DNA from 3 places in the Streptomyces sp. NC-S4 genome. Region 2 is predicted to be linked to each of the others. Evidence: riboswitches for the same ligand, from Rfam matches in the RefSeq annotation. Region 2 holds a riboswitch; each other region holds the start of a gene.

The links. Region 2 has a riboswitch for guanidine ahead of ACXNSR_RS14810 (DMT family transporter). Riboswitches for the same ligand answer to the same signal wherever they lie in the genome.
Positions count from the first base shown of each region.
Region 1: another riboswitch for guanidine. It lies ahead of ACXNSR_RS03165 (MBL fold metallo-hydrolase); the one in region 2 lies ahead of ACXNSR_RS14810 (DMT family transporter).
Region 3: another riboswitch for guanidine. It lies ahead of ACXNSR_RS35460 (Ohr family peroxiredoxin); the one in region 2 lies ahead of ACXNSR_RS14810 (DMT family transporter).

Region 1 covers NZ_CM135937.1:807,014-817,112, reverse strand. The annotation lists gene ACXNSR_RS03175 (FAD-dependent oxidoreductase) at 1-1,142, opposite strand, end outside; gene ACXNSR_RS03170 (F0F1 ATP synthase subunit B family protein) at 1,243-1,758, opposite strand; guanidine-III (ykkC-III) riboswitch at 2,030-2,097, shown strand; gene ACXNSR_RS03165 (MBL fold metallo-hydrolase) at 2,109-2,987, shown strand; gene ACXNSR_RS03160 (FAD-dependent oxidoreductase) at 3,048-4,196, opposite strand; gene ACXNSR_RS03155 (DUF4259 domain-containing protein) at 4,410-4,859, shown strand; gene ACXNSR_RS03150 (EamA family transporter) at 4,879-5,898, opposite strand; gene ACXNSR_RS03145 (MarR family winged helix-turn-helix transcriptional regulator) at 5,918-6,442, shown strand; gene ACXNSR_RS03140 (rhomboid-like protein) at 6,523-7,311, shown strand; gene ACXNSR_RS03135 (ribosome-inactivating family protein) at 7,390-7,941, opposite strand; gene ACXNSR_RS03130 (hypothetical protein) at 8,353-8,835, shown strand; gene ACXNSR_RS03125 (lytic polysaccharide monooxygenase auxiliary activity family 9 protein) at 8,860-9,942, opposite strand.
Region 2 covers NZ_CM135937.1:3,373,752-3,383,850, forward strand. The annotation lists gene ACXNSR_RS14775 (hypothetical protein) at 1-187, shown strand, start outside; gene ACXNSR_RS14780 (DUF445 domain-containing protein) at 157-1,644, opposite strand; gene ACXNSR_RS14785 (DUF1707 SHOCT-like domain-containing protein) at 2,314-2,973, opposite strand; gene ACXNSR_RS14790 (ABC transporter ATP-binding protein) at 3,071-4,039, opposite strand; gene ACXNSR_RS14795 (ABC transporter permease) at 4,044-4,874, opposite strand; gene ACXNSR_RS14800 (ABC transporter permease) at 5,014-5,796, opposite strand; gene ACXNSR_RS14805 (transglycosylase domain-containing protein) at 6,028-8,478, shown strand; gene ACXNSR_RS14810 (DMT family transporter) at 8,526-8,846, opposite strand; guanidine-III (ykkC-III) riboswitch at 8,878-8,948, opposite strand; gene ACXNSR_RS14815 (GroES family chaperonin) at 8,992-9,333, opposite strand; gene ACXNSR_RS14820 (DUF3618 domain-containing protein) at 9,377-9,697, opposite strand; gene bcp (thioredoxin-dependent thiol peroxidase) at 9,802-10,099, shown strand, end outside.
Region 3 covers NZ_CM135937.1:7,922,528-7,932,626, forward strand. The annotation lists gene ACXNSR_RS35430 (hypothetical protein) at 1-901, shown strand, start outside; gene ACXNSR_RS35435 (nuclease-related domain-containing DEAD/DEAH box helicase) at 1,012-3,060, shown strand; gene ACXNSR_RS35440 (SDR family oxidoreductase) at 3,336-4,070, shown strand; gene ACXNSR_RS35445 (MFS transporter) at 4,280-5,779, shown strand; gene ACXNSR_RS35450 (peptidoglycan recognition protein family protein) at 5,904-6,698, shown strand; gene ACXNSR_RS35455 (hypothetical protein) at 6,729-7,172, opposite strand; gene ACXNSR_RS35460 (Ohr family peroxiredoxin) at 7,159-7,620, opposite strand; guanidine-III (ykkC-III) riboswitch at 7,696-7,758, opposite strand; gene ACXNSR_RS35465 (hypothetical protein) at 7,882-8,097, shown strand; gene ACXNSR_RS35470 (vWA domain-containing protein) at 8,470-9,654, opposite strand; gene ACXNSR_RS35475 (AAA family ATPase) at 9,670-10,099, opposite strand, start outside.

The DNA.
Region 1 (10,099 bases), 2.6 Mb from region 2:
CGCAGGGCCAGCCGGGCCGGGGTGACCCGGACCGCGAGATCACGGACGGCCACCGCGACCGGATTGCGCAGGACGCCCAGACGTCCGACGCGACGGGCGCGAAGCCGCACGGCGTCGGTGCGGGCGTGGCGGGCGGCGGTGTACGCGGCGAGGGCGGCCGGGACGGCCGTGTCCCCGCCGTCGCCGCGCTCCCCGGCGGGCAGCAGACGGGCGAGGACCACCGCGTCCTCGATGGCCTGGCAGCCGCCCTGGCCGAGATTGGGGGCCATGGCGTGGGCCGCGTCGCCCAGCCAGGCCATCCGGCCGTGGTGCAGGTACGGCAGCGGCGCGGCCAGATCGTAGAGGTCGTTGCGCAGGACGTCGGCGGCGTCGAGGCGCCCGACGCGGTCCAGCAGGGCCGGAACGGGATCGTGCCATGCGCCGAAGCGCCGCCGCAGTTCGGTGCGCGGGTCGGCGAAGCGGGTGTCCGGCGGGACGACCGCGGTGGCGTAGAGGTAGTAGCGGCCGTCCACGAGGGGGGTCACCCCGAACCGCTCCCCCCGCCCCCACGTCTCGCTCATGGCAGGTATCCGCAGGTCCGGGGCGTCCACGATGGTCCGCCAGGCCGTCTCACCGATGTAGTGCAGTCCGGGGTGCGCGGGGAAGTGCGCGCGGCGCAGCGGACTGTGGATGCCGTCGGCGGCGACGACCAGATCGGCGGAAAGGTCCGGGCCCGCCGCCGTGCGGACGGTCGGACGGCCCTCGGCGTCGTCGACGCCGGTCACCTCGGTGCCGTAGCACAGGGCCGAGGGCGGCAGGGCGGCGGCGAGGGTGGCGGTGAGGGCCGGGCGCGGAACGGCGAGGGGTGCCATGCCGTAGCGGGCCGCCATGTCCGCGGTGTCCGCCCGGGTCAGCCACTGGCCGTCGGGGCGGCGCACGCCCATCGCCTTGGGCACGGCGCCGCCGATCGCACGGGAGACATCGACGCCGACGGCGTCGAGCGCGCGCAGGGCGTTGGGGGCGAGGCCGATCCCGGCGCCCGTGACCGGGGGTTCGGGAGCGCGTTCGCAGACGGTGACGCGCCAGCCCCGGCGGTGCAGCGCGACGGCGCTCGTGAGGCCGCCGATTCCGGCTCCGACCACCACCGCGTGACGGTTCGTCATGGCCAACCTCTCCGTTCGGGGCCCCCACTCTAGAACGGTGGGGTGACGGAGCACGCGCCCGTCCCGGTCCCGGTCCCGGTGCGCGGGAGCGGCCGTGGACTCAGCCCTTGGTGTCGGCCCCGGTCCCGGCCTCGGTCCCGGCGAAGAACTCGTCGGCGACGGCGCGGGCGCGGTCGATGTCGGTGAGCGGCTCACCGATGATGCGCCCCGCCAGTTCGGTGGCCAGCCCGAGGACGTGCTCGCGGAGCTCCGCCTCGGCGATCACCCGGTCGGCCTCCAGCTGCACGCCGGCGGCGGCGACCATTTCCTCACGCACCTTCTGTCCCTCGGTGCGGACGGCTGCGAGGAGGGCGAGGCCCTCCTCGTGTGCGGCCTGGCGGATCCGAGAGGCCTCATGACGGGCAGCGCTCAACTCGGCCTCGTACTCGGTCCGAATGTGCTGCGCCTCCCGCTGGATCGCCTCGGCCTGCTCCAGCCGGCCCGAGGTGATCTCCTCGCGCTCGGCGAGCGTCCTGTCGATCCTCGGAAGGAGGACCTTGGCCAGTGCGGCGAAGACCACGGAGAAGGTGATGAGGCCGACTATGAGTTCAATGAGATTCGGTTTCAAGGGTCCCATGATCGAATCGTAGCGGCCCGCTATCGGAACCGCTTCGAATTACGGCGCCTCCATGGCCTGAAATCACCTGTCCGATAATCGATATGAATTGACGTCAGCTGTCGCGGCGCGGGACCGGGCGAATTGACGGCGAATGGATTTCGCTTGTCCCTGCCGCGGTTTCTCGCCGAAGAACACCGCCATTGCCCATGGAACGGATGCGGGGCGAGCTGTGCCGCCGCACGGGCGCCCGGCAGCGGATCCGTGGATCGATGGCCGTGGTAGCGTCGCGCCGGAGGCTCACAGGTGCCCACCCCGGACGAGATGTGCGCCGTACCCGGCCCGCCAAGACGACGCACTCAGGAGGCGTCATGGCCGCAGGCACGTTCCTCATCGATTTCGACAACCCGGATCCCCGGCCTCGCGAGCTGGACGTCCGCTGGATCCACGGCTCGCCGTCGTCCAAGCACAACACCGACCCGGACATCCAGGTCCATGAGTACGACGAACACACGGTCATCCTGCGGCAGAACATGGCGATCAACTATGAAGCGCCGTTCCTCTTCCTGCTGTTCGGCAACGACCGGGCAGTGCTGATCGATACCGGGGCCACCGCTTCGAGCGAGTTCTTCCCCCTGCGTACGGTGGTGGACCGGCTCGTCGACGGCTGGCTCGCCCGCCACCCCCGCCGGGACTACCACCTGCTGGTGCTGCACACCCATGCCCACGGCGACCACATCGCGGGCGACGGCCAGTTCGCCGACCGCCCCGACACCACAGTGGTCGCGGCGGACCTCCCCACGGCCTGGAAGTACTTCGGATTCGACGAGAACCCCACCGCCACGGCGAGGGTCGACCTGGGAGGCCGCCGCCTCGAGTGCCTGGCCACCCCCGGGCACCACGAGGCGGCCGTCACGTTCTACGACCCGTGGACCGGGTTCCTCCTCACCGGCGACACGGTCTATCCGGGCCGCCTCTACATCCAGGACTGGCAGGCCTTCACCCGGACCATCGACCGCCTGATCGGGTTCTGCGAACGCAGACCGGTCACCCACGTCATGGGCTGCCACATCGAGATGACCACCGAACCGGGCGTGGACTACCCGGTCCGCACCACCTACCAGCCCCACGAACCCCCACTGCAGATGACCACCGACCACCTGCGCGAGATCCGCGCCGCACTCGACGGGATGGGCAGCCGTCCCCGCCGCCAGGCCTTTCCGCTCTTCGTCATCTGCCCGGACGACTGAACCGCGCTCGGATGGCCCGGCCGGAGTCCTGGCCCGCGTCGGATCGGGACCCCGAGCGGCTCATCGGCTCTTCTCGGTGATCATGTTGATCAGGGCTTGGGCGGTGTTGTGTTCGGAGTCGATGCCCGGGACTTCTCCGCCCTCGAAGGTGGCGGGTTCGGCGCTGCGGGGGAACATGGCCTGTTCGTATGCGGTGAGTGCGGTCTCGGGGTCGTCGGGGTGGGCGGCGAGGGCGTTGGCGAGTTCGGCGCCGTCGTACATGGCGAGGTTGGCGCCTTCGCCGTTGGGGGGTGTGAGGTGGGCGGCGTCGCCGAGAAGGGTGACCCCCGGTATCCGGTCCCACCGGTGTCCGGCCGGCAGGGTGTACTGGGGGCGCAGGACGGGTGCGGTGTCGGTGTCGGTGATCAGCGCGGTGAGTTCCGGTGCCCAGCCGTCGAATTCGGCGGCGATCCGGGCGGTGGCCGTGGTGGTGTCGGTGAAGTCGACGGCGGCGAACCAGTCCTGGGGCCGGGTCAGCGCCACGTAGGCATGGAGGGTGTCGCCGGATTCCCGGTGGGCGAAGATCTCCCGGCCGGGTGCGGGTGCGATCAGCATTCCACCGCCGACGGCTTTCGCGGCGGCAGGGTGGCGGGTGTCGGCGTGGAAGAGGTAGGTCTCGACGAACGAGGTGCCGGTGTACTGGGGTGTGGCGGTGGATACCAGTGGCCGGACCCTCGACCAGGCGCCGTCCGCGCCGACCAGCAGGCCGGTGGTGACGGTGGTGCCGTTGGTGAAGGTCACTTCGTGGCGGCCGCGGCCCAGGGTGCGGGCGCCGGCGGCCTTGTGCGCCCAGCGGACGGTGCCGGCAGGGAGCGAGTCGAGCAGGATCTGCCGTAACGCGCCGCGCTCCACTTCGGGGCGTGTGCCGGTGCCGTCGTCGGCCTGGTCGAGCAGGACGGTTCCGTCGGTGTCGAGGACCCGCATGGCCTGGCGGCCTTCCAGGACGATGGCGTGGAACTCGTCCATCAGGCCGGCCGCCTGAAGGGCGAGCTGTCCGTTGTAGTCGTGGATGTCGAGCAACCCGCCCTGGGCGCGGGCGGTCGGGGAGGACTCGGCCTCGTAGACCGTGACCGGGATTCCGTGGACGTGCAGGACACGGGCCAGAGTGAGACCGCCGAGTCCGGCACCGATGACCGTGACCGGCGTGTGCGTGTGCGTGTGCGTTTGCATGGTGACTCCGGAGATCGGGGCCGCCCGGTGAGCTCCGGACGGCCGGTTGGGGGAAACACTCCCGGAGCTCACCGACAGGCCACCGACGCCGAACCGGGCAGCCACCGACAGATGACCGACACGCCGCCCCGCTCGACCTGGACCACCGTCGGTCACGGCATGTCAGTGGTGTCCGGCAGGATGCCCGTACAGCACCACGAGCGGGAGAGATCCATGGGTACTTGGGACGTCGGCCCCTTCGACAACGACACCGCGGCGGACTTCTCCGGCGACCTCGACGAGGCACCCGAGGGCGAGCGCGAGGGCATCATCCGGGATGCCCTCCTCCGTGCCATCGGCACTCGTGACCACCTCGACCAGGACATCGCGGTGGAGGCGGTCGCAGCGGCGGCCCTGGTCGCCGCCCAGTGCCCGGGTGGCGAGCCCGTCACCACCGCGTACGGGCCGGACCTGCCCGTGCCCCGGCTCTCCACCGAGCTGCGTGGCCTTGCCGCCCGGGCCCTCGACCGCGTGGTCACCGAACCGTCCGAGCTCATGGAACTGTGGGGTGAGACCGACCGGGACGGCCGCGGCCCCTGGCGGGCCGGCATCGTCCGGATCCGTACGGTCCTCTCGACCGCATCCTCCGGGGGAACGCCGACCGCCCCGCTCGCCCAGGACTGAGCCAGGCCGTCCAGGCCGTTCAGGCCGTTTCTTTCGGATCTTGCCGGACGCCGCGGGCCCGGCAAGACCCGAAAGGGACGACCTGGCCCGACCGGCTGGGACGGACCCTTCTCGCGCCCGGACTCCGACGCCGCGAAGGCCTCCTGGCGGACCCGGGGCGGCCCGTCCGTCCGCCCTTGCTCCGGGGGCGGCCGAGGGCGACTCCGCCCAGTACGAGCGCCAGTCCGCACAGCTGTCGGGCCGTCAGTGCCTCCCCGGCGACCACCGTCCCGAGCAGTACGCCGGTGACCGGATTCAGCAGCCCTATCAGGCCGACCGTGCCCGCGGGCAGGCGACGAAGACCGGCGAACCAGGCGGCGAAGGCCAGCGCGGTGGCGACCAGGCCGACGTAGCAGAACGCGAGGAAGGCCGACGGGGAAACCGGCGGCGGGGCTCCCTCCACCGCCACGGCCACCGGCAGCAGGAGCAGGCCCCCAGCGGTGAGCTGCCAAGCGGTCGAGGCGAGCACACCGGCGCCGCCGACGCCCGCGGAGCCGGTGTTCCACCGCTTGGCCAGGACGTGGCCGACGGAAGACACCAGCACTGCCGCGGCCGAGGCCAGGACACCCGGCAGGCTGATCCCGCCCGCACTCCCGAGCAGCATGAGGCACACCCCGCCCAGCCCGATCACGGCGCCCGCCAGGTGGGCGGTGCTGGGCCGCTCGGCGACCAGGGGCCAGGCGGCGAGCATCATGATCAAGGGGGAGACCGCCATGACGGTCGAGGCCACGCTCGTCGGCAGCAGCTGGGAAGCGGTGAAGACGAGGAAGAAGAAGACGCTCACGTTGAGCAGCCCGAGTGTGGCGGACCGCCCCCACCACGCGCCGTGCGGCCGCCGGCGGCACAGCGCCAGCAGTACCAGGCCGGCCGGCAGCGCCCGCAGGGCGGCCCCGTACAGCGGGTGGTCCGCCGGCAGGAACTCATGGGTGACGAAGTAATTGGCTCCCCAGGCCACCGGCGCCACCGCGGTCAGCGCCACCCAGCGCGCATTTGCTTCCATGGAAGGTAATATAGCTTCCATGGAAGCAAATGTGTCGTCCGCGGAGCACGGTCCGCCGCTGGACCGGGTGGCCCGGATCCAGGCCGACTGGCGCCGCGAAAGGCCCGACCTCGATGTCGGCCCACAGGGCGTGATCGGCCGGCTGCACCGCCTCGCCGGCCGGCTCGGCGCGGAACTCGACCTCGTCTACGGCCGCTACGGCCTCGGCGAGGGGGAGTTCGACGTCCTGTGCGCACTGCGCCGCGCAGGTGAGCCCTACGAACGGGCGCCGGGCGAGCTCGCCGCGCACACCATGGTCACCACCGGTGCGATGAGCAAGCGGATCGACCGCCTGGAACGGTCCGGGCTCGTCACCCGCCGGCGCTCCGACGACGACCAGCGCGGCCGGATCGTCGCCCTCACCCCGGCCGGGCGCGACCTCGTGGACCGGGCCTTCACGGACCACATGCGTAACGAACGCCGCCTGCTGGACCTCATGACGCCCGAGGAGGCCGCGGCACTCGAAACGCTGCTCGCCACCTGGCTGTCCCGCCTGGAGGGCTGACGCGGGGGCGGGCTCCGGCCGGGACGGCTGCCGGCACCCGCCGATCCCCGCGCCCGGCCCGACCTGGAGAATGCCACGGTATGAACTCTCAGTCACCGCGGGGCCCTTCGGACGGACTGCTCCGCGCCGTGCGGGGGTACCCGCGCCGCGCGCCGCTGACCCTCGCCTACGTATGCCTGCTCCTGGCGAGCCACGCCTGGGTCGGCCACGGCCTGTCCACCGAACGGGCGGCCACCGTGCTGGGCTACGTCAGCACCAACCTGGACAACCTCCAGGACCATCCGCTGCGCGCGCTGCTCGGCAGTGCGCTGTTCTTCGACGGCACGCTCACGGACGTCGCCTCCACCGACTTCGTGGGTACGTTCATCACCCTGGGCCTCGGTGTCGGCTGCTCCCTGGCCTGGGTGGAGCACCGGTGGGGGAAGGCGCGTGCCGCAGCCGTGTTCCTCGGCGGGCACGTCGCCGCCACCCTGCTCACCGCTGCCGTCATCACCGTCGCGCTGCGGCACGGCTGGTATCCGACGGCCGTCCGGCAGGCCCTGGACTACGGGGTCAGTTACGGAGCGCAGACCGTGCTGGCGATCGGTACGCTCGCCCTGCCGCGGTGGGGCCGCCTCCCCTGGGCGGCCTTCGTCCTCGCCTGGCCGCTCGGCGGAGCCGACTGGAGCGGGCCGCTGCCGGACTTCACCACCGTCGGCCATCTGGTGGCGGTGGTCCTCGGGTTCGCGCTGTTGTGCGTCCCGGCCTTCAGGCGGAGGCGGGTCCGCGCGGTGGCCGCCACCGCCGGTCCGTCGCGCACTCCGAGCGGCTCCGGACCGCAGCGGACGTCGCCACCGGCAGCCGGAACGCGGACGCCCCCCTCGGCCTGAACTCCGGCGCCCCGGCCGGCGGACCGGTACTGCGCTCAGGGTGATTGGCGGTGCTCGGATTCGCGGACGGGCTGCGCACTACAGCCGCCCCCCGGTCATCCAGATACGTGACATCGCATCGGCGAGGGCCGGGTACCGGGCGGCTTCGCACAGCATCTCCGAGAGCACGAGCATTCCGTGAGCGGTGCTCCGCGGATCGCGGTTCTGGTGCAGCCGGATGACCGCGTCGCTCAAGGGCCGGCGCCCGAGGAGGACGCCCGAACGCCGAACGGCGGCGGCCCTCTCCAGGTCGGCCCGGCCTCCGCCGAACGGCAGGGCCTCCGTGCGGCGCAGGCCCGGCGGCGCGGCCGCGTCCCGTACATGGCGGACGTACGCTTCCGGCGGGGCCTGACCGTTCTCGAAGATGTTCCGGAATCCGGCTATCCGGAGGCTCGTATTGCGTGGGCGGAGCTCGATATAGAGCTCTATGAACAGGCCGCGCAGTTGGACGTGGAGGGGGAGGTAGGGCATTTCGCCCTCCTTGCGCCCGGCTCCGCCGAAGAATCCCTGCGCATCCTGCGCCTTCGACCGGATGGTCGACGTCAGGGATCGGTACTCGTCTGCCGTGGCGAGCGCCGGGGAAAACAGCATCGGTATCAGCATGGGCGGCCTATCGGGGGAGAGTTCCAGTACGCGGGATTCCCGTGACGGATCTGACCGCAATCGCCTTGATCCTGCTGCACTCACGCATGCACATCACCACCTTCGCCAAATTTCGCCGACGGGTCGTACCCCGTCGGCGCCGGGTTCGGTTCGATGCGGTCCTTTTTAGTCGTCCGGGCGGCAGTCAAGAGCGTTATTGGCCTGTGATGCTAAGAAATCGGCGTGCGCTCCCAGCAGCCCGGACGGCCGCACCTGCAGCCCAACGAGGCTTGCCCGAGGCCGGGTTGAAGACGGAGCAAGGCGCCGCTAGACGGTCGCCGACCAGCCTCTTCCCGCGGGTCGAGGGGCTCCGCATGTACGCTCGACCACCGTAGAGAAGAACGAAGAGAAGGTGACACAGTGCCGCTGCTGTTGATGGGCATACTGCTGCTCCTCAGTGTGGCCACGGCGGGAGCGGGCATCGTGATCGCCGTGCTCCTGTTGAACAACCGCCCCCTGCCGCCGGCCAAATTCTGTGCCGTTCTCGCTCTGATCCTCTCTGCTTCGGCGGCAGCCGTGTACTGCTACGGCTGGTACTCCGTCACCTTGGGCGGGCCCTTCCCGGAGTTGTGCGAGGACCGAAACGCCTCCGGCGCCGAACTGGCGGGCCCGCAACAGGAGTACTGGCCTCTTCGCAACGCCTGTGTCTACTCCGACGGGTCAGCGGTGGAGTACGTCTCCTCGTCCCTCAACGTGTTGGTCCGCGTGCTGGCCGGCCTTGCCGTCGTCCTGGCCGGCGCCGCCGCGTTCCCGCGCCGCCGGGCCCGGAAATCTCCCGGAGGGGGCGCCGTTCAGGGGCCGGCGGTGGCAGTGCCACCGCCGGGCGAACAACGGACCCCCTGACGGGGCATGCGGATCCGGGTGGCGTCAGTGGAACTCCACGTCGCACACGGACAGGAAGAACTCGCCGGTCTTGCGGCCGTTGCCGCCGTCCGGGGTGTCCGGTCCGCCATGACCGCCCCAGACGTGCACGATCGCGGCCCGCCCGGACCGGGACGGGAGGGTGGCGAACTCCCAACGGGTGGAGTCCTCCTCCCGCGGTGCCCCCTGGATCTCGATCAGGAACGGAACGGGCTCCAGGTCCTCCCACGAGAGTCCGTTGCCGGGGTCCCACCCTTCGCGGGTGATGAACCAGCGGTGCGACCACGTCTCGTCCGTGTGATAGGCCATGTAGTCGTACGAGAAAGTGTGACGTGCGGCGGAGGCTTCCAGCCGGGTCGTGGGCCAGTCACCGAGATCCGGACGGGGAGCGAGGTCGAGACCTGCGAACGCCGGGTTCCCGGTGGAGGCGACCGTGCTGCCCTCGAAGAACTTCCGGTACTCCAGATAGCGCAGGGCGTTGTTCCAGGGGTAGTCGGCCAGCATCCGGTCGGCTCCCGGCAGCACCTCCTGCCAGGTGGTGCTGGTGTTCTCGGCCCGCGCCTTCGCACAGATCGGAGAAGGGTCCTCGTCCCGGATGGCGGCGGCGGCCCGGCTGCGCGGGTCGTTCATCGTGCCGTGCCGCGGAGCGTTGTGGGCGACGCCGGAGTGGGCGCCCCGGGGTGCCCGAGGGGCGGTCCAGGCCGCCGAAGCGGCCGCGGCCACGGTGACCTCGTTCGTGAACGGGGTGAACGAACCGTCGACTTCGGCCCGGATCTTCACCCGGTACTGGGCGTCGGGCTCCTCGCCCAGGTCCACCCAGTGGGAGTTGGACGGTGACCAGTCCCAGGACGGCCAGTGGAGGAACACCGTCTGGCGCGCCTCACCGTTGATCCACACCTCGTAGACGTGCGGGTAGGGAGCGTCGCCCTCGTTCCAGTCCGCCGGCGGGGGCCAGGTTCCGTGGTCGGGCTGGTTGTCACCGATCTGCCACCGCAGATGGATGCCGAACATCCGGTGGTCGCCGTCGGATCGATGCCTGATGTCGGCCAGGAGCCCGGAGGGTGCCTGGATCTCGGTGCTGCTGCTCATGAAGTCCTTCTCCTCCCAAGAAAGAGGTTCTCGGTCGGTCGATCCTTGCCGGTTCAGGTACGGTCGTCCGGCCGCGCCGCACACGTGATCGTTTCTGCTTGTCGGTCCCCCACCCGGACGGCCCCACCGCTCGGAGCGGACGTCGTGGCCCCGACGC
Region 2 (10,099 bases):
CCTGGTGGCCAGTGCGACACCCGGGATCCTGCGCGACAGACCGGCGGACGTGATCGCCGCCCTGCGCACGCTCCTGGCACTGGGCGCCGCCCGCCCCGCGCCCCCGCAGGTCACCACCCGCGGGCACGCCCAGCTGGAACTCCCGCTTCCGCCGGCCTACGCCCCGAAGGCGCGGGACACCGTATAGATCAGCAGGCCCGCCAGGGCGCCGACCACCGTGCCGTTGATACGGATGAACTGCAGGTCACGGCCGATGTGGGCCTCGATCTTGCGTGAGGTGTGCTCGGCGTCCCAGCCCGCCACCGTGTCCGTGATCAGCGAGGTGATCTCGGTCCGGTAGGTGGTGACGACGTACACGACCGCGCCCTCGATCCAGCCCTCCACCTTCGCCTGCAGACGGCCGTCGGTGGCCAGGCGCGTACCGAAGGAGATCAGCGAGGCGCGCACCCGCAGGCGCAGCTCGCTCTGCTCGTCCTCCGCCGCCGAAATGATCATCGACCGGATCGCCGACCAGGCGGAGGCGATGACGTCCTGGACCTCGTCGCGAGCCAGGATCTCGGACTTGAGCCGCTCGACCTTCGCGCGGGTCTCCGTGTCCGACTGCAGATCGGCCGCGAAGTCCGCAAGGAAGCGGTCCACCGCCCCGCGCGCCGGATGCTCGGGCATGTCCCGCATCTCCGTGACGAAGCGCAGCAGCTCCTTGTAGACGCGCTCGCCCACCTTGCGGTCGACGAACCGCGGGGTCCAGCCCGGCGCGCCGCCCTGCACCGCGTCCGTGATCGAGGTGCCGTGCGTGACGAGCCAGTCGTGGGCCTTGGCGCAGATGAGGTCGACGGCACGGCGGTGGCCGCCGTCCTCCACGACCCGCTCCAGGGTCTTTCCGATGCCCGGCGCGATCTCGGCGGCCTCGGCACGCCGGGTGATGGCCTCGCCGACGACCGCCTGCACGTCGGAGTCGCGCAGCACGGTGAGCGCGCCGCGCAGGGCGGCGGCGAGCTCGGCCGTGACCCGGTCGGCGTGTTCGGGCTCGGCGAGCCAGGAGCCGAGCCGGCCGCCGATGCCGAGGGCGTGGAGCCGGGCCCGGACCACGTCGGAGGAGAGGAAGTTCTCCCCGACGAACTCGCCCAGGGAGACGCCCAGCTGGTCCTTCTTGGTCGGGATGATCGCGGTGTGCGGGATCGGCAGGCCGAGCGGACGCCGGAAGAGGGCGGTCACGGCGAACCAGTCCGCGAGCGCGCCGACCATGCCGGCCTCGGCCGCGGCGGCGACGTACGCGGCCCAGCCGCCGGCGCCCCAGGCGTGCTGGGCGTACTTGGCGAGTACGTAGACCAGCGCGACCAGGATCAGCAGGCCGGTCGCGGTGGCCTTCATCCGGCGGACCCCGCGGCGGCGCTCCTCGTCGGCGGCGCTGAACACGAACGCGCCGCGGGTGGGTGGCGGTGCGGTTCCGGTACCTCCGGTGGTGCTGCGGTTCTCCACGTGCTCCTGCCTTCCCCCGGTGGCGCCGGTTTTGTCTGCATAGCATCCGACTCCTGGGCGGGACGAGGAGTTCCCGCCACGCCAGTCCGCTCCCGCGGGGGTGGCGGTGGGGCCCGGGGTACCCCCGGCCCCCCTCGTGCCTCCGGCCGGGTCGCTCCCGAGCAGTACCCACCGGGCTGCGCCCGGACCCGCAGGCCCACGGGGCCGCGGTCCGGGCGCGGTGCCGGCCGCTCCCGCGGGGCGGGTCCGAGTCGGCCCGCGGACCGGGGTCCGGGCGCGGTGCGGGCTGGTCCGCGGGGCCGGGGAGGGGTGTCTCCTCGGCTCGGCGCGTGCGGGCACGTCCCGGCAGTACCCGGTGGTTGCGCGCTCGTCCTGCGGGGACACCCCTCCCCGTCCCCGCTCCCCACGCGCCGGGGCGGCTCCGGGGCACTGCCGGAGCACGGGTCCGGGTCGCGTCGTCCTGCGGGGGCCGGTGCGCGGGGCCGGGGAGGGGTGTCTCCTCGGCTCGGCGCGTGCGGGCGTGTCCCGGCTGTGTGCGGTGGTTGCGCGCTCGTCCTGCGGGGACACCCCTCCCCGTCCCCGCTCCCCACGCGTCGGGGCGGCTCCGGGGTGCTGTCGGAGCACTGCCGTGGGGCGGGGACACGGCGGAGTGTCCCCGCAGGACGAGCGCGCACCACCGGGCACCACCGCGACATGCCGAACCGCGCGAGCCGAGGAGACACTCCGGCGGGGCACCGCCCCACACCACCCAGCCCCGCCGGCGCTTGAGGCGCGGGGCCCGGGGCAGAGCCCCGGAACCACCGGCCCGCCGGAGCCGAACCGCAGGGCCGAGCGCTACAGCTCCTTGCGCAGGGACGGCCCGTCCACGGGACGCTTGCGCTTCTTGACCTTGATCTCCACGCCGCCCCAGAAGGCGAAGCCCGTCACGACCACCCGCGGCGCACCCGGTTCGACCGGGCCCGGGTTGTCGCGCTGGTCGAAGGCACCCATGAAGCCGAAGCCCCGGACGTCCAGTTCCACCCCCGGCGGCACCGTGATCTCGATGCCGCCCATGACCGCGACACAGTTGATCACCACCTCGCGCTGCGCGAAGTCCGCCTCGCGCAGGTCCAGCTGCCCGCCGCCCCAGAACGCCACCGCGTCGAACCGCGCCGGCACCGTCCACCGTCCCTTGCGCTGGAAGCCCGACATGACCGCCACGGCCGTCGCCGAACTGCCCCCGCCGCCGATCCGCCCCGTCCACGGCTCGCCCGCCGCCGACGACGACGGCCGAGCCACCGGCCCGCCCGCCGCCGGCGCCGGCAGGTCCCGCGTCAGCGGTTCCAGTTCCGCGTACGTCCGCGACTTGTACGCCGCTTCGAGCCGCTCCTCGAACTCGTCCATGTCGAGCCGGCCCTCGGCGACGGCGTCCCGCAGACGCTCCACCACCCGGTCCCGGTCGGCGTCCGACGCCCTCAGCTCCGGCAACGGCTTCTCCGGCCGCTCGTCACTCATGTGGACCAGACTATGCATGGTTGTCCGGGAGTTGTACGGCTCGGCCCCTGAGATCGCCCCCGGATCGTCCCCGGCTTTCCCCTGATGCGCGAGGACGTCAACCACGGCCCGCGTACATCCGCGCGATCACGTCCTCGATGTCCGGCTCCCGCACCGACAGGTCCACCAGCGGATAGTCCGCCGCCACCGCCGCCACCAGCGGCGCCGCCGACGCCCCCGCCGGGAACGCCAGCCACTGCCGCGGCCCCTCCACCTTCACCACCCGCGCCCCCGCCACACTGATCGGCGCGAGCTCCCGCTCCAGGTCCACCACCAGCGTCCGCTCGCTCTCCCCCGCCGCCCCCGCCGCGTGCAGCCCGCCCAGCGGCCCGTCGTACATCAGCCGCCCGTGGTCGATCACCATCACCCGCTCGCACAGCTGCTCGATGTCCTGGAGGTCGTGCGTGGTGAGCAGCACGGTCGTCCCGAGTTCCTCGTTCAGCTGCCGCAGGAAGCCCCGTACCTTCGCCTTGCTCACCACGTCGAGCCCGATCGTCGGCTCGTCCAGGTACAGCACCTCCGGATCGTGCAGCAGCGCCGCCGCGATGTCCCCGCGCATCCGCTGCCCGAGCGACAGCTGCCGCACCGGTACGTCCAGCAGCTCGGCCAGGTCGAGCCGCTCCACGCAGCGCTCCAGGTTCTCCTCGAACCGCGCCCGCGGCACCCGGTACAGCCGCCGCATCAGCCCGTACGAGTCCTTCAGCGGCAGGTCCCACCACAGCGTCGTGCGCTGCCCGAACACCACCCCGATCCGGTGCGCGAGCCGCATCCGCTCCCGCGCCGGGTCGATGCCCGCGACCCGCAGCCGGCCGCCGCTCGGGGTCAGGATGCCGGTCAGCATCTTGATCGTGGTCGACTTCCCGGCGCCGTTGGGCCCGATGTAGCCGACCACCTCGCCCCGGGCGACCTCGAAGCTGATCCCGTCCACCGCCCTGACCTGGCGTTTCTCCCGGCGCATCAGGCTCACCCGGCGCCGTACGTCAAAGACCTTCTCGACCCCGTCCAACGAGATCAGCGCATCGGCCACAGCTCTAGCTCCCCGTGCTTCGGTACGAACGGACACCCGCGCGCCACGCCAGCGACGCGGGCAGGAACACCACGAAGGCCACCAGCGGGCTCAGGTACGCGACCCACCCGGGCAGTCCCAGCGGATCGGGCCGCCCCAGCACGTGCAGTGCCGGCAGCCAGTTGACGAAGGCCAGCGGGACGACGAAGGTCACCCCGCGCAGCAGGTCCTTCGCGAAGACCGTCGGCGGGTACTGCAGCATCTGGCAGCCGCCGTAGGTGAAGGAGTTCTGCACCTCGGCCGCGTCCCCGGTCACGAACTGGAAGGCCGCCCCGGTCACCATCACGGCCGCGAAGATCGCCGCCCCGGCGAGCACCATCCCGGGCACCAGCAGCACCTTCCCGGCCGTCCAGTCCACGTCCAGGGTCCACAGCGCCCAGGCCATCACCCCGGCCCCCTGCCCGATCCGGCCCAGCCTGCGCAGCGCGAACCGGTCCGCCGCGACCTGCGCGAGCACCGGGACCGGCCGCACCAGCATCGTGTCGAGCGAGCCGTCGCGGATCCGGGCGCCGATCTTGTCGGTGTTCCCGAGCAGCAGGTCCGCCAGGCCCAGGGAGGCCGAGCAGGACCCGTACAGCAGGGCGATCTCGGGCAGTGTGAAGCCGCCGAGGGCGTCCACGTGGGAGAACATGATGTAGATCGCGACGAAGTCCAGGAGCGTGATCGCCGCCTGCCCGAGGGTCGTCATGACGAAGGACATCCGGTAGGTCATCGTGGAGCGGATCCACATGCCCACGATCAGCCGGTAGCCGCGCAGCCCCTCCAGGACCGGGCCGCGCCGCGGCGCCCCGGCCACGACGGCATCCGGTGCCGCCTCCGACCCCCGAGAACGCCCCCGGTCCTGCCCCCGGTCCCGCGCCCCGCCCCGGTCCCGCGCCCCGTTCCACGTCCGGAGCGGCGGACGCGCCGGTACCGCCTCCGGCCCGGCCTCCGCCTCAGCCACCCTGGACCACCACCTTCCGCGTCGCGGCCGACTGCAACAGCCGCCCCGTTCCCAGCAGTACGAGCGCCCATCCGGCCTGGAACCCCAGCGCCCGGGCCGCACTCCCGGCCCCCGCGTGCTCGCCCAGCAGCACGTCCATCGGCACCTGCAGCATCGCCGCCCACGGCAGCGTCCGCACGAACTCGCCGAACCCGCCCGGGAAGACGGTCAGCGGCAGCAGCATCCCGGAGAAGAAGATCGAGGCGACGGTCGCCATGACGTTGACCCCCGCCCCGTCCATCAGCCAGAAGGCCACCAGCCCCACCATGTAGCGCAGCGCGAAGCTCACCACCAGCGCCAGCAGGACGGACACCAGGAACAGCAGCCAGCGCAGCGGATCGACGGGCAGTGCCAGCGGGAACGCCAGCGCCCCCGCCACCAGCGGCACCACCCCACGCCCCGCCAACTGGAAGCCCGCCCGGCCCAGATCGGCCGCGAGCCACCACATCTGGAGGTCCGCGGGCCGGTACAGGTCCACCGCGATGTCGCCCGTCCGGATCCGCTCCTGGAGCTCCTCCTGGAAGCCGCCGCCGATCAGCGCGGCGGCCGCCAGCAGCGATTGGCTCACCCAGACGAAGGTCAGCGCCTGCGCCCGGTCGTAGCCGCCGAGTCCGGGCCGCTCGTCCCACAGCGCGATGTACGTGTACGCGACGATGAACCCGAACACGGTGTTGGTGAACACCCCGGCCGCGGTCGCCGTCCCGTAGGTGGCGTAGCGCCTGAATCCGCCCGCCATGACCGCCAGGTAGAGACCCGCCGACCGACGTGCTCCGTTCCGCACTCTCCGGCGCACCGTATCCCTCCGTTTCCCACGTCGTTCCTACGTCGGCCAAAGCGCGCGAGCTTAGTGCGGAGGGGCGAGCCACGCGACCGATTTATGCCCGTCCGGGGCGGAATCAGCGGCCATCGGGTAGACACCATGAGGTACAGAAGTGGATATTTTGAACGGCGTCGAGGAGTCCTGGCGATGAGCGACCAGTCACCACCCCCGGGCTGGACCCCTCGCGACCCCGACACCCCGCCGGACGTACCGCAGCCACGGTCGGAACCGCCGACGCCCCAGCAGGCGCAGCAGGCACAGCAGGCACAGCAGGCGCAGCAGGGCGACCCCGGCAAGAAGGCCCGGCGCGGGCGGACCGGCGCGCGCCGCTTCCTGCCCACCTGGCGCATGGTCCTCGGCGCCGTCCTGCTCGTCGCCCTGCTGATCGGCGGCGCCCTCGTGGCCGGCTACCTGCTGGTCGACATCCCGCCGGCCAACTCCGCCGCCACCGCGCAGTCCAACGTCTACCTCTACTCCGACGGCTCGCAGATCGCCCGCGACGGCGAGGTCAACCGCGTCAACGTGCCGCTGTCGCAGATCCCCCGGACCGTGCAGGAAGCCGTACTGGCCGCCGAGGACCGGGACTTCTACTCCGAACGGGCGGTCGACCCCAAGGCGATGCTCCGCGCCGCCTGGAACACCGCGACCGGCAAGGGCACCCAGTCCGGTTCGACCATCACCCAGCAGTACGTCAAGAACTACTACTTGGGCCAGGAACAGACGATCAAACGCAAGGTCAAGGAGTTCTTCATCGCGATCAAACTCGGTCGCGAGAAGTCGAAGGACTACATCCTCGAGGGCTACCTGAACACCAGCTACTTCGGCCGCAACGCCTACGGCATCCAGGCCGCCGCCCAGGCCTACTACGGCAAGGACGTAGGAAAACTCACCACCGCCGAGGGCGCCTACCTCGCCACCCTGCTCAACTCCCCCAGCGCGTTCGACGTGGTCTCCCACCCCCAGAGCCGCCCCCGCGCCCTCGCCCGCTGGAACTACGTACTCGACGGCATGGTCAAGAAGGGCTGGCTCTCCGCCGCCGAACGCGCGAAGACTCAGTTCCCCGAACCGGGCAAGGTCCGCGCGGCCGCCGGCCTCTCCGGCCAGCGCGGCTACCTCGTCGAAGCGATCAAGGACTACATCGTCGACAACAAGATCCTCGACGACAAGACCCTCGCCGAAGGCGGCTACCGCATCACCACCACCCTCGACAAACGCCGCCAGAGCGCCCTCGTCGACGCCGTCGACAGCCAGATGGTCAGCAAGCTCGACCCCCAGAAGCGGGCGGCCGACCGGCTGGTCCGGGCCGGCGGGGTCTCCGTCGACCCGGCCACCGGCAAGGTCCTCGCCATGTACGGCGGCATCGACTACACCAAGCAGTACGTGAACAACGCGACCCGCCACGACTACCAGGTCGCCTCCACCTTCAAGCCGTTCGTCTTCGCCGCCGCCGCCGAGAACGACTCCCGCACCCAGGACGGCCGCCGGATCACCCCGAACACGATCTACAACGGCGACAACAAACGCCCGGTCGTCGGCGGCCGCATCCGCTTCGCCCCCGAGAACGAGGGCCAGGTCTCCTACGGGAACATCAGCGTCAACACCGCCACCGACCTCTCCGTCAACGCCGTGTACGCGCAGATGGCCGTCGACGTCGGCACCGGCAAGGTCAAGAAGACCGCCATCGACCTCGGCATCCCCGAGAACACCCCCAACTTCGTACCCGGCCCGGCCATGGCCCTCGGCACCCTGCAGGCCAGCGTCCTGGACATGACCCAGGCCTACGCCACCCTCGCCGACCACGGCCGGCGCACCCCCTACACCTTCGTGGAGAAGATCACCAAGGGCGGCGAAACCATCCCTCTCCCCCCGCGCACCCCCACCCAGGCCATCAGCCGCGAAGCCGCCGACACCACCACCTCCATGCTGGTCAGCGTCGTGGACAACGGCACCGGCACGGCCGCCCTCGCCGCCGGCCACCCGGCCGCGGGCAAGACCGGCACCGGCGAACTCGACCGCTCTGCCTGGTTCGCGGCCTACACCCCGGACCTGGTCACCGTGATCTCGATGATGGGCCAGGACCCCGACACCGGAACCCTGGAATCCCTCTACGGCGCCCTCGGCGAGCCCCGCATCGGCGGCGGCGGCTACCCCGCCCGGATCTGGGCCGCGTACACCAAGACCGCCCTGGAAGGCACCGACCCCGTCGACTTCGACCTGGAACTCCAGCCCGGCGCCGCACCGCCCCCGCCGCCGCCCAGCCCGGAATCCGACACACCGCAGGAGACCCCCGGCGAACCCTCGCCCAGCACCCCCGCCCGCCCGGCCCGGCCCTCCCCGTCGAACCCGACGGGCGGCCGCAACCAGGGCGGACAGAACAACGGCGGCCAGAACCAGGGCGGCCAGGACAACGGCGGCCCGGCGAACGGAGGCCAGGACAACGGCGGCCAGGACAACGGCGGCACCACCCAGGGCGGCGACCAGGGCGGCACCACCCAAGGCACCCAGGGCTCCGCGCAGGGCAGCACCCAGGGCAGCACGCAGGGCAGCGACGGAGGCCCGGCCGAAGGCCTGCGCCCGCCGTCAGCGTTCCTGGAGTAGTGGAGCAGCGGGGCGGCCGGGGCGGGTGGGGGGCCGGGGCGGGCCGGTCAGTGGCCGGAGGTCGCCTTCAGCCCCACCACGGCGACCAGCAGCAGGCAGATGAAGAAGATCCGGGCGGCGGTGACGGGCTCACCCAGCACCGCCATACCGAGCACGGCCGCACCGGCGGCGCCGATGCCCACCCACACCCCGTACGCCGTACCGATGGGCAGGGTCTTCGCCGCGTACGACAGCAGCACCATGCTCGCGACGATCCCGGCACCCGTGAACACACTGGGCCACAGCCGGGTGAAACCTTCGGTGAACTTCATGCCGATCGACCAGCCGACCTCGAGCAGACCGGCGACGAGAAGAAGAACCCATGCCATGACGGCACCTCCGAGACAACGAGCGGTACGGGGTGCGTCGTCTTGTCGTACCCGGTACGGCGCGTCTCGTCGGGGTTCTCCCCCACCGTAGCAAAAGGCCGCGAAAAGGGCCGGTGACCTGTGCCACCAGCCCTTTTCCGACAACTCAGAGGTACAGCCCGGTGGAGTCCTCCGACCCCTCCAGCCGCTCCGCGGCCACGGCGTGCAGGTCCCGCTCGCGCATCAGCACGTACGTCGCACCGCGCACCTCGACCTCGGCACGGTCCTCGGGGTCGTACAGCACCCGGTCACCGGGCTCGACCGTACGGACGTTCTGCCCGACCGCGACCACCTCGGCCCAGGCCAGCCGCTTGCCCACCGCGGCCGTCGCGGGAATCAGGATGCCGCCGCCCGAGCGCCGCTCGCCCTCCGGCAGATCGGACTTCACGAGCACGCGGTCGTGCAGCATGCGAATGGGCAGCTTGTCGTGGGTGGTGTTCTCGCTCACGCCCCGAACCTACCTGCCCGCGCCCGTCCCGTACCGCTCAGGGTCATGCGCTCTTGCGGCGCGCCGACACCACGAGCAGCCCGACCAGGCTGACCGCGACCAGCGCGACGGGCACGATCCGGTCCACGCGCGGAGCCCCGTCGTCGTGGCGCAGCCCGTCCCGCACGTCGGTCACGAACCGGTTCACCGCGGCAAAGGCCCGCCCGGCGGTCTGGTCGACGGACGAGGCGACCCGTGCCTTCGCGTCCCCGATGATCGTCTTCGGGTGCATGCGCACGCCGATCTCGTCGAGCGTCTCGGCGAGCTGCTCACGGCGGCGGACGATGTCCGCCTCGATCTGTGCGGGGGTCCTGGCTTCCGGCACCGCGCTGCCTCCGTCGTCGTGGTCGTGTGGGGCGTAGTCCGCCATGAACAGTCTGTCAGCTTAGTCTCATGGCATACCGATCCCCTCCCGAGGAGAGTGTCACGATGAGCGAGCGACTCCAGCCGGGCGACACCGCCCCCGCCTTCACCCTGCCCGATGCGGACGGCAACGAGGTCTCGCTCGCCGACCACGAGGGCCGCAAGGTGATCGTCTACTTCTACCCTTCCGCGCTGACCCCGGGCTGCACGAAGCAGGCCTGCGACTTCACGGACAACCTGTCCTTCCTGGCGGGACACGGCTACGACGTCATCGGCGTGTCGCCGGACAAGCCGGAGAAGCTGGCGAAGTTCCGCGAGAAGGAGGACCTGAAGGTCACCCTGGTCAGCGACCCGGAGAAGGAGA
Region 3 (10,099 bases), 4.5 Mb from region 2:
GGCCGAAGCGGTTCTGGGGGCCCGCGGCGCGCTCGGCGACCTCACGGCGGCGGGCGCCCTGGCGACGCTCGCCTTCAGTCCGTGGCGTGGATACCGGGAGACCGGCGAGGCGGGGCTGGACGCACTGGCCGCCCGGTACGGGTTCGAGGCGGTGCTGACCGAACTCGGCCGGGCCCGGCCCGAGGACCGCTCCACCGGCGTCCGCCTGCGCCACCACGCCGGCGAGGACGTCACCGATGCGCTCGCCGACCCCGACCGGGCGGTCGCGTACCGCGCCCAGGAGTTCCTGACCGACCCCGAACGGATGCGCGGCTACCTCGCCGGGGCGCCGACCGAGGAGGCGAAGCTATGGGCCCTGTACGCGCTGCACCGGCTGACCGACGACGCCGCCGAGACCCGGCGGCTGTACGGGGAGCTGGGGCGGCCCCGCGTCGAGGTGGCCGGCCTGGACGAGGAACTGCGCGCGGCGATCGTCCACGAGTACGGGCAGTGGGCCGAGGAGCGGACCGATCCGCGGTGGCGGATCGAGGCCGTGTGCACGCAGCCGCCACCGGCTTCCGACCCGGCCGAGCGGCTGCAGCGGGCCGTGGCCGCCCTCACCGCCGCGGGCCTCGCACCGAAGCCGCCGGTCTCGTGCGGAGAGGACAACGGCTCGGGGGACGGCACGTACCACGTGATCGGCTACGGCGAGAGCGACGTCACGGTGTTCATCAGCACCCTCGGCCCGTTCGCCACCGGTGACCACGACGATCCGGACGTGCGCCGTGCCCTCGAATCCGCCGGCTTCCGCTGGATCGACGACGCCGTCGCCTCGGTCGAGGTCACCGGCCTCGGCGTGTACTACTTCGGCAGCCGCGACCCGTTGACGGTCGGCACCCTGCTCTTCTACTGGCAGGACTAGGTGTATTGATCACGAGCGTTGTTAACGGGCCCGGTGGGCCCGGAGGCGCCCTGCCGGGGTGGTCGCCTTCCGTCCTATGATCGTCACTCCGCGTACGAGGGGGGCTTGGTATGGGGGCAGGCGGGGCGGCGTCGCAGCGGGCGCAGGACGCGCGGCGGCAGGAGCGGTTGCTCCGGGAGCAGTGGGAGGCCGCCCGCCGGCAGTCCCTGCGGTGGGGCGCGGTCGGCGAGGGCGAACAGCGCGTCCTCGCCCAGCTGTTGGTGCTGACCGCGCGCGGGTGGCGGCTGCTCGTCGACCGGCAGTGGTCCGGGACGCGGACCGCCGACGCGGACATGCTGCTCGTCGGGCCCGGCGGTGTCTTCGTCCTCCAGGTCACGACCGGCGGCGAGCCGAGCGACGGCCGGGCGGCCGGGCTGCTCGCCGCCACGAAGGCCGCCGAGAGCGCGGTGGCGTCCCTCGGCATGTCACCGGTGGCGGTCCAGCCGCTCATGGTGTTCGCCGGACGGCGTCTCGACGCGGGCCACGGCCGGATACGGCTCCTGGGCGAACACGAGATCGGCCCCGTGCTGATCTCCCAGCGGCACCGGCTGCGCGCGGAGTCGGTCCGGGCCATCGCCGACCATCTCGAGCGGGTGTTCCCGGGCTACGCCGGTTCGGCGGTCGACCAGCAGCCGCCGCCGGCGCCCGAGCACCCCCGGCCGAGCTCCCCGGAGGGGCTGTTCGACCTGGAAGGACTGCGCGACGCGGCGTTGAAGGGGGCGATGCAGGCGCCGATCGAGCAGTGGATGACCTTCCTGCACCCCGATCAGGTGGCGCTGGTGCGCCGCAACTGGGCGGGCCCGGCCCGCATCAGCGGACCGGCGGGCACCGGCAAGACGGTCGTCGCCCTGCACCGGGCGGCCCACCTGGCCCGGCGGACGACCGGCCGCATCCTGTACGTCACCTTCGCCAACAACCTGCCCCGGGTGCAGAGCACCTTCCTGAAGGCCATGGCCCCGGCCGTCGCCGACCGGGTGGACTTCCGCAGCCTGCACTCCTGGGCGCAGGAGTTCCTGCAGGAGCGGGGCGTACCGGTACGGCTGCACGGGGACAAGGCCGAGACCGCCTTCAGCCTCGCCTGGAAGAACGTCGGCCGCAGCGGCCGCCTGGCCGAGCTCGACCCGGCCCCCGCCTACTGGCGCGAAGAGATCGACTACGTCATCAAGGGGCGGGGGCTCACCCGCTTCGAGGAGTACGTCACCGTCCCCAGGCGGCGGCGGAGGGCGCGCCTGCACCGCGCGCACCGGCAGTCGATGTGGGAGCTGTACGAGGCGTACGAAGAGCTGCGCGGCGAGCGCGGCGTCCACGACTTCAACGACGTCCTCTCCCTGGCCCTGGCCGAAGCGGCACGCCCCCGCGAGCGGCCCCCGTACGCGGCCGTCGTCGTGGACGAGGTCCAGGACCTCACGCTTGTGGGCCTGCGCCTGCTGCACGCGCTCGTCGGTGACGCGCCGAACGGTCTGCTGCTCGTCGGCGACGGCCAACAGACCGTGTACCCGGGCGGCTTCCGCCTCACCGACGCGGGCATCGACATCCGCGGCGACCGCGGACAGGTGCTGCGCACCAACTACCGCAACAGCAAGCAGATCCTGGACGCGGCCCTCACCGTCGTGGCCGACGACGCCTTCGAGGACCTCGACGGCGAGCGCACCCCGGGCCGCCGCGACGTCGACCTCACCTACCACGACGGGGACGTCGTACGCGTCACCGGGCCCACGGTGGAAGCCCACGACAGGGAACTCCTGGACGTCCTGCGTTCCCTGCCCGCCGGCGCGCGGGCCGACACCGCCCTGCTGTGCCCCTCCATGCGGGCCGTCGGGCACTACCAGCGGCTGCTCACCCAGGCGGGCATCCCGGTGTGCCAGTTGGAGCACTACGACGGCCGCGCCGTCGACGCCGTGAAGCTGGGCACCTATCGCCGGGCCAAGGGCCTGGAGTTCAAGAACGTCCTCCTGCCCCAGTACGACGCGGTGTTCACGCACGGGGCGCCGGCCGGCACGGCGGTCGGTACGGAGAGCCCGGAGACGGCCCGGGAGCGGGCGGAACTGCTCCGGGGCCAGCTCTTCGTGGCGATGACCCGGGCCCGCGACCTGCTCTGGCTCGGCAGCGTCAGCGCCTAGGCCGTCTCTTTCGGATCTTGCCGGGCCCGCGACGTCCGGCACCGCACCCGGCCGCGTTGTCGGAGCGCCCGAGTACGTCCAGTACACGGCGCGCACCTCCGCCTTGCCGGCCACGGCACCGAACGCCGCGGGCTCGGCCGACAAGATCCGAAAGAGACGGCCTAGCAGACGGGCGGGTGCGTTGCCTGGGCACACCGCGTCCTGGTGGGCCGGACGCGGTGTGCCCAGACTCGGTCGGGCGGAATCTTCCGCTTCGAACGAGGAGTAGGGCAGGCATGAGGAACCAATCCAAGGTCGTGGCCATCACCGGAGCCAGCAGCGGGATCGGGGAGGCGACGGCCCGGCGGCTCGCTGCCGACGGCCACCGGTTGTTCCTGGGCGCGCGGCGCGGGGATCGGCTCGCCGCGCTCGGCCGGGAGCTCAACGAGGCGGGGGGTACGGCCGCCTTCCAGAGGTTGGACGTCACGGACGCCGTCGACGTGCAGGCCTTCGTGGCCGCAGCCCGGGAGCACTACGGCCGATTGGACGTCATGGTCAACAACGCCGGGGTGATGCCGCTCTCGCCGCTGGCCGGGCTGAAGGTCGACGAGTGGGACCGGACGATCGACGTGAACGTGAAGGGCGTGCTGCACGGGATCGCCGCCGCCCTGCCGGTGATGCGCGCCCAGGGCGGCGGCCACTTCGTGAACGTCGCCTCCGTCGGTGCGTACGAGGTGTCGCCCACCGCGGCCGTCTACTGCGCGACCAAGTTCGCCGTCCGTGCGCTGTCCGAAGGGCTGCGGCAGGAGTCGGACGGCTCCGTCCGGGTCACCCTGGTCTCTCCGGGCGTGACCGAGTCGGAGCTGGCCGACGGGATCTCCGATCCTGCCGCGCGCGAAGCCATGAAGGCCTATCGCGCCGTGGCGCTGCCGGCGTCCGCCATCGCCGGAGCCATCGCCTACGCGGTCGCCCAGCCGGCCGAGGTCGACGTCAACGAGATCGTCGTACGGCCCGCCGCGAGTGCGCAGTGATCACGGGGACCGAAGGTGCGTACGAGGTGAGGAGGTGTCTCGTCCCCTGACGGCCGATGGTCCCGGTCGTGAACGGGCAGCGCAGGTGTGTCGTGGCCGGTGCGGCCGGGGGCTGCGCGCAAGCTGGGAGCCGTCCGCGGCCGCATGTCCGCGTGGTTCGCGGGAACCCGGCAGGGCGGGGGCGATCGAGCAGGAGGGAAGGGGAAGCGATGGCATCCACCGCCTCGTCGCCGGAGGATTCGGTGCCGGCCACCACGGGCACGGTCACCACTGCCGTGCCGGCTCGGCTCGACCGTCTGCCGTGGTCCCGGTGGCACTGGATGATCGTGATCGGCCTCGGCACCGTCTGGATCCTCGACGGTCTGGAGGTCACCATCGTGGGCAATGTCGCCGGCCGTCTCGCGGAGGAGGGCAGCGGCCTCGACATCACCGCCGCCCAAGTCACCGGTGTCGCCGCCGCCCTCTACGTGGCGGGCGCCTGTTCCGGGGCGCTGTTCTTCGGCTGGCTGACCGACCGCTACGGTCGCAAGAAGCTCTTCATGGTCACCCTGACCGTCTATCTGGGCGCGACCGCGATGACCGCGCTGTCGTTCGAGTCCTGGTGGTTCTTCCTCTTCCGCTTCCTCACCGGCTTCGGCATCGGCGGCGAGTACGCGGCCATCAACTCCGCGATCGACGAGCTGATCCCGTCCCTCTACCGGGGCCGGGTCGACCTCGTCATCAACGGTAGCTACTGGCTGGGCGCGATCGGTGGCGCCCTGTTGTCCGTGGTGATGCTGGACACCGACATCTTTCCGCAGAACCTCGGCTGGCGCCTCAGCTTCGCCCTCGGGGTGGTCCTCGGCCTGGTCATCCTGCTCGTACGCCGGCACGTACCGGAGAGCCCGCGCTGGCAGTTCATCCACGGGAAGGACGAGGACGCCGAGGAGCTGGTGGCGTCGGTGGAGCAGCGGATCGAGGAGGAGAAGGGCGAGCGGCTCCCGCCGCCGGCCGGTGAGATCACCGTCCACCAGCGCAAGAGCATCGGCTTCGGCCTGATCGCCAGGACGGTCTTCGGCCGCTACCCGCGCCGCGCGATCCTCGGCCTGTCGCTCTTCATCGGGCAGGCGTTCCTCTACAACGCCGTCACCTTCGGCTTCGGCACCATCCTCACGACGTTCTTCGACGTGCCGACGGGCAACACCGGCTACTACTTCGCCGTGATCGCCGCGGGCAACTTCCTCGGCCCCCTGCTGCTCGGGAAGCTGTTCGACACGGTCGGACGCCGGATCATGATCTCCTCCACGTACCTGCTCTCGGGCCTGCTCCTGTTCGGGACGGCCTGGCTGTTCGACCGGGGTTCGCTCACTGCGACGACGATGACGGTCTGCTGGTGCGTGGTGCTGTTCTTCGCGTCGGCGGGCGCCTCCAGCGCGTACCTGACCGTCTCGGAGGTGTTTCCCATGGAGACCCGCGCCATGGCCATCTCCTTCTTCTACGCCCTCGGCACCGCGGCGGGAGGCATCAGCGGTCCGCTGGTCTTCGCCGACCTCACCGAGTCGGGTGTGGTGGGCGACACGGCGCTCGCCTTCCGGATCGGCGCCGCACTGATGTGCGCCGCCGGTCTCGTGGCGGCGTTCCTGGCGGTCAAGGCCGAGCGGCGCTCGTTGGAGGACATCGCCGAGCCCCTGTCGGTGGCGAAGCAGGCTCCGTCCTCCGGCTCCGGGTGACCGCGGGCTCCGTCCAGCACCGAGGCCGAGGACTCACGGTGGGGCCACCGATGGTGGTACGTCCGGGGGTTGCGCGGTGTGTCTGCGCGGCCGGTGGCGGCACCGTCCCCTTCAATGGCGCCGCATGACCTTCTGCGCACCGCACCAGCCGACGCCGCGCGCCGCGGCTCCGTTCACCCGCCGATCGGTCCTCACGGGGGCCTTCGCCCTGACCGCCGCCGCGGCACTGCCGCTCGCCGCGGCGGGGCGGGCGTACTCCGCCGCGACCCCGGACATCATCGGCTGTGCCGCCTGGGGTGCGCGGGCCGCGTCCGAACCCGTCGTCGTCCTGGACAACGGCCCGGAGCGGATCATCGTCCACCACACGGCGACGGCGAACGTGACGGACTACTCGAAGCAGCGCGCCTTCGCCCTCGCCCGCGCGATCCAGACGTACCACATGGACGCGCAGGGCTGGATCGACACGGGTCAGCACTTCACCGTCAGCCGCGGGGCCTTCGTGCTGGAGGGACGGCACAACAGCCTGGCGGAGCTGCGCGCCGGCACCCGCCAGGTACGGGCGGCGCACTGCGTCGGCCAGAACACCGTGTCGATCGGCATCGAGAACGAGGGCACGTACACCTCGCAGGACCCGCCGGCGGCGCAGTACGCGGCCCTGGCCGACCTGTGCGCCCACATCTGCGACCAGTACGGCCTGCCCGCGTCGGAGATCTACGGCCACCGCGACTTCAACGCCACCTCCTGCCCGGGCGACCGCCTCTACGCCCTGCTCCCGACCCTCCGCAAGGACGTCGCCGCCCGCCTCGGCGCGCCCGCGCCGCAGGAGGTCGTCGACCCCATCGAGGACCTGGTCCGGCAGGCCACCGGCCGGCCGGCCGAGGAGTACGCGGAATACCTCCCGGCAGGTCTCCTGCGCTGACGGTCCGCCGCCGCGGCGGGCTGCGCGGGGCTACAGCCGCCAGTACGTACCGGCACGGGAATCGACGTGCACCACGTGGTGGCCGACGCGCACCACGTGGTGGTCCGGGCCGGACCAGGAGCCGCAGGCGCCGTCGGCGGCGGGCAGCGGGGTCCAGATCTCCAGGAAGGTGCTGCCGTCCGGGTTGGTGCCCCGCTCGACGAGGTTCGCACCGTCCCACCGGAAGCTGCCGGCGTCTTCGCCGGGCTCGCCCGTGAGGTGGTGGAAGTGCACCTGCGAGCCGTCGAAGGACGTCGTACCGGCGAAGCCCCGGCTGTCGGCGTAGTACGCCCCGGCCTGCAGCCACACCACTTCGCGGTCCTCGACGAGGGGTCCGCCGTCGCGGCTGATGCCCCGCCGCAGCCAGGCGCCGTGTTCGGGCACCGGGACGCCGGCGTCGGCGGCGCCGCCGACGCCGGGCTCAGGCGCGGTCATCGGCGGCGGTCTCGGCGGTCCCGTCCACGGCCAGGAGCGTCAGCGGTACGTTGCCGCGCACGGCCTGCGAGTACGGGCAGACCGCGTCCGCCCGGTGCAGCAGGGGCTGGAGGTCCGCCGCCCGCCACCCGGGCAGGCCGACGGTGAGCGTCACCGCGAGGCCGTAGCCGGCGGGCGTGTCCGTGGTGCCGAGCCGGACCTCGCAGGCCACGCGCGCGGTGGAGGCGTCCGCCCCGAACTCGGCGGCCACCTCCGCCAGCGCGGAGGTGAAGCAGGCGGCGAAACCGGCCGCGAACAGCTGCTCGGGGTTGGTGGTGCCGGGCACCTTCTTGCGCGGCGGGGCGAGACGGACGTCCAGGCGTCCGTCGTCCGTGCGGACGGATCCGGTACGTCCTCCCGCGGCGTGCGCGGTCGTCCGGTACAGGCTGCGTGTGAGTGGCACGGTCATGACGTACGGCCCATCTTGCTCGACGAGGACGCTGGCCGGGTGCGGACAGCGGACGGCGCCGCTGGTGCGGCACCTCGCGCGTCGTCGTGCGTAACCGGGTACGGCGCATCTCGTCCGGGGCCGTGGACCGGCCGCCGGACAATGTAGCAACGCGGGCCCCGGTCCGGGGACCTGCTGCGCGGTGAAGTTCCTCACGGACGTCGGCGCACGATCGCGCCGTCGGCGCCGCGGCCCGCTTCCTACACTCGTCCCGTGGACGCGATGAGATGTACGTACTGCGGTGGCGTCGGCCTGGAGCCGGGTTTCGTCGAGGACGCCGGGGAGGGGGCCCGGGGGTACGCGCGCTGGATCGCCGGAGCACTGGAACGCGGCATGTTCGGCGGTGCCAAACGGCTGGGCAAGCCCCGGCGGCGCATCGAGGCGTACCGCTGCCCGCACTGCGCCCACCTGGAGCTCTTCGCCACCGAACCCGTCTGACGGCCGGCCGTCGTGCCCGGGGTCAGGGCGCGTGGTGCTGAATGCCCCGCTGGCCGGGCACCCGGGTCGACCGGGGAGTGTCCGAGCGGCGATGGCCGGCTCGCGGTCGCCGGCCCGGGAAGGGATTGCGCCGCACGGTGGCGCGGGGGGCCGCGATCAGAAGGCCGACAAGTGCGAGGACCGCGACGAGGATGAGCACATTGACGAGATTCATGGTCCTGCCTTTCGTCCAGTATTGACTGCCTGTCACTACATCTTGTTACCGAATTGCGGGACGTTAAACACAGAGGGTTACTGGAGATGTTCTGGAGGCCCTGCCGGTGCCGTTGCGGTGCCGGTCGGCAAAGGCCGCCGGAGGCACGTCACTTGGGTTCACACCGCCAGGTCGACGCGTACGGTCTCCACCCAGGACGGGGGCGCGGGCGGGGCGTTGCCGATCAGCGCGGCGATCAGCCGGCAGGACGGTGTCTCCTGCGGCCACGGCGTGTACCCGTCGGTCAGCACGATCACGACGTTCGGCCGGTCGGGCAACGCCAGGGCCGCGCCGATGCCGACCCGCATGTCCGTGCCCCCGCCGCCGGCCAGGGTCACGTCGCCCGCACTGCGCACCCGGGTCACGGCGTGCACGTCGGCGTCGCACGCGAGGACGGCGACGCGGTTGCCGCCGACGCCCACCTCCCGCAGGACACCGGTGACTTCGGCGAGGGCGGCCCCGAGCTCGTCGGAACCCATCGAGCCCGAGGTGTCGATGACGACGGCCACCCGCGGCAGCGGCCGGCGCAGACTGGGCAGCACCACCCGGCCGCCGAGCGCGGGCGTCCGGCGCGAGGGGCGGCGGTACGTGTAGTCCACCGCGCCGGCCGCCCAGGCGGCCGCCTCGCGGACCGCTCCCGCCAGGGCCTGGCGCCAGTCGACGGTGGGCTCCAGGAGTTCCTCGGCCCACCGGGCCCAGCCCGCGGGGACCCGTCCCCGGGTGCGCCGGTGGGCCCGTACCGCCTCGGCGGTCTGCCGGCGCAGGGCCTCCGCCTCCACCGGGCCGACCCGGGCGGGGCCGCCTTCCTCGCCCAGTTCCCAGGGCGCGGGGGTGCCGTGGGCGCCGGAACCGCAGTCCGGCCCGTGGGGCGTCGGGGGAATCGCCGGCAGGTACGCCTCGAACAGGCCGCCCGTGGGCAGGCCGTAGAGCCTGGGCTCCATCCGGCCCTCGGGCAGCGCCAGTCCGTCGGCCAGCAGGTCGTCGTTGATCTCGCAGTCCTGGGCGATGTTGACCCGGACGTGGTCGCGCTGGTCGGCGGCGGGCAGCCGGCCGGCCCGGCCGTGGTGGTCGCGCAGCAGGTGCGCCACCTCGTGGATCCACACCCCGGCCAGCAGGGCCACAGGGGTCGCCTCGACGAAGGCGGGCGAGACGTAGCAGCGCCAGTGCCGGTCGACGCCCATGGTGCGCACGTCGGCCGAGGGCACCACGGTCAGGGCGTACAACGCGGAAGCGAGGTACGGACGGGACTCGGCCGCCCGGTAACGGGCGGCCAGCAGCTTCGCGCGGTCCAGCTCCGGGAGCACGGCGCAGGACCGGGATCAGCTGCCGCCCGGCAGTGAGCCGGACAGTTGCAGCAGTTCCACGAAGGCGTCGATACCGGCGGGCACCGGCCAGTCGAGGTCGCGCATCGCGGCCAGGTCGGCGGCGGCGCGGGCGGCGACGTCGGGCACGCCCGCGTCCACGGCCTTGGCGAGGACCGCCCAGCCGGCCTCCCACCGGGGGCGCGTGAGCTCGCTCTGCACGGCCGCGACCACGGCGATCAGGAAGGCGAGTTGCCGGTCGCCGCGCTCGGGCAGGGCGAAGGCGTCGGGGTCGGCCAGGACCCGGTCCGGGTCGGGCAGGTCGAGGTGTTCGAGGTACGAGAGCAGTTCGATCCCGGCGGCTTCGCCCACGGCACCGGTGAGCGCGGCTGCCAGCGCCTCCCGGCCCGTGGAGGCCGCGTACCCCGTGGCCAGCAGCCGCAGGGCC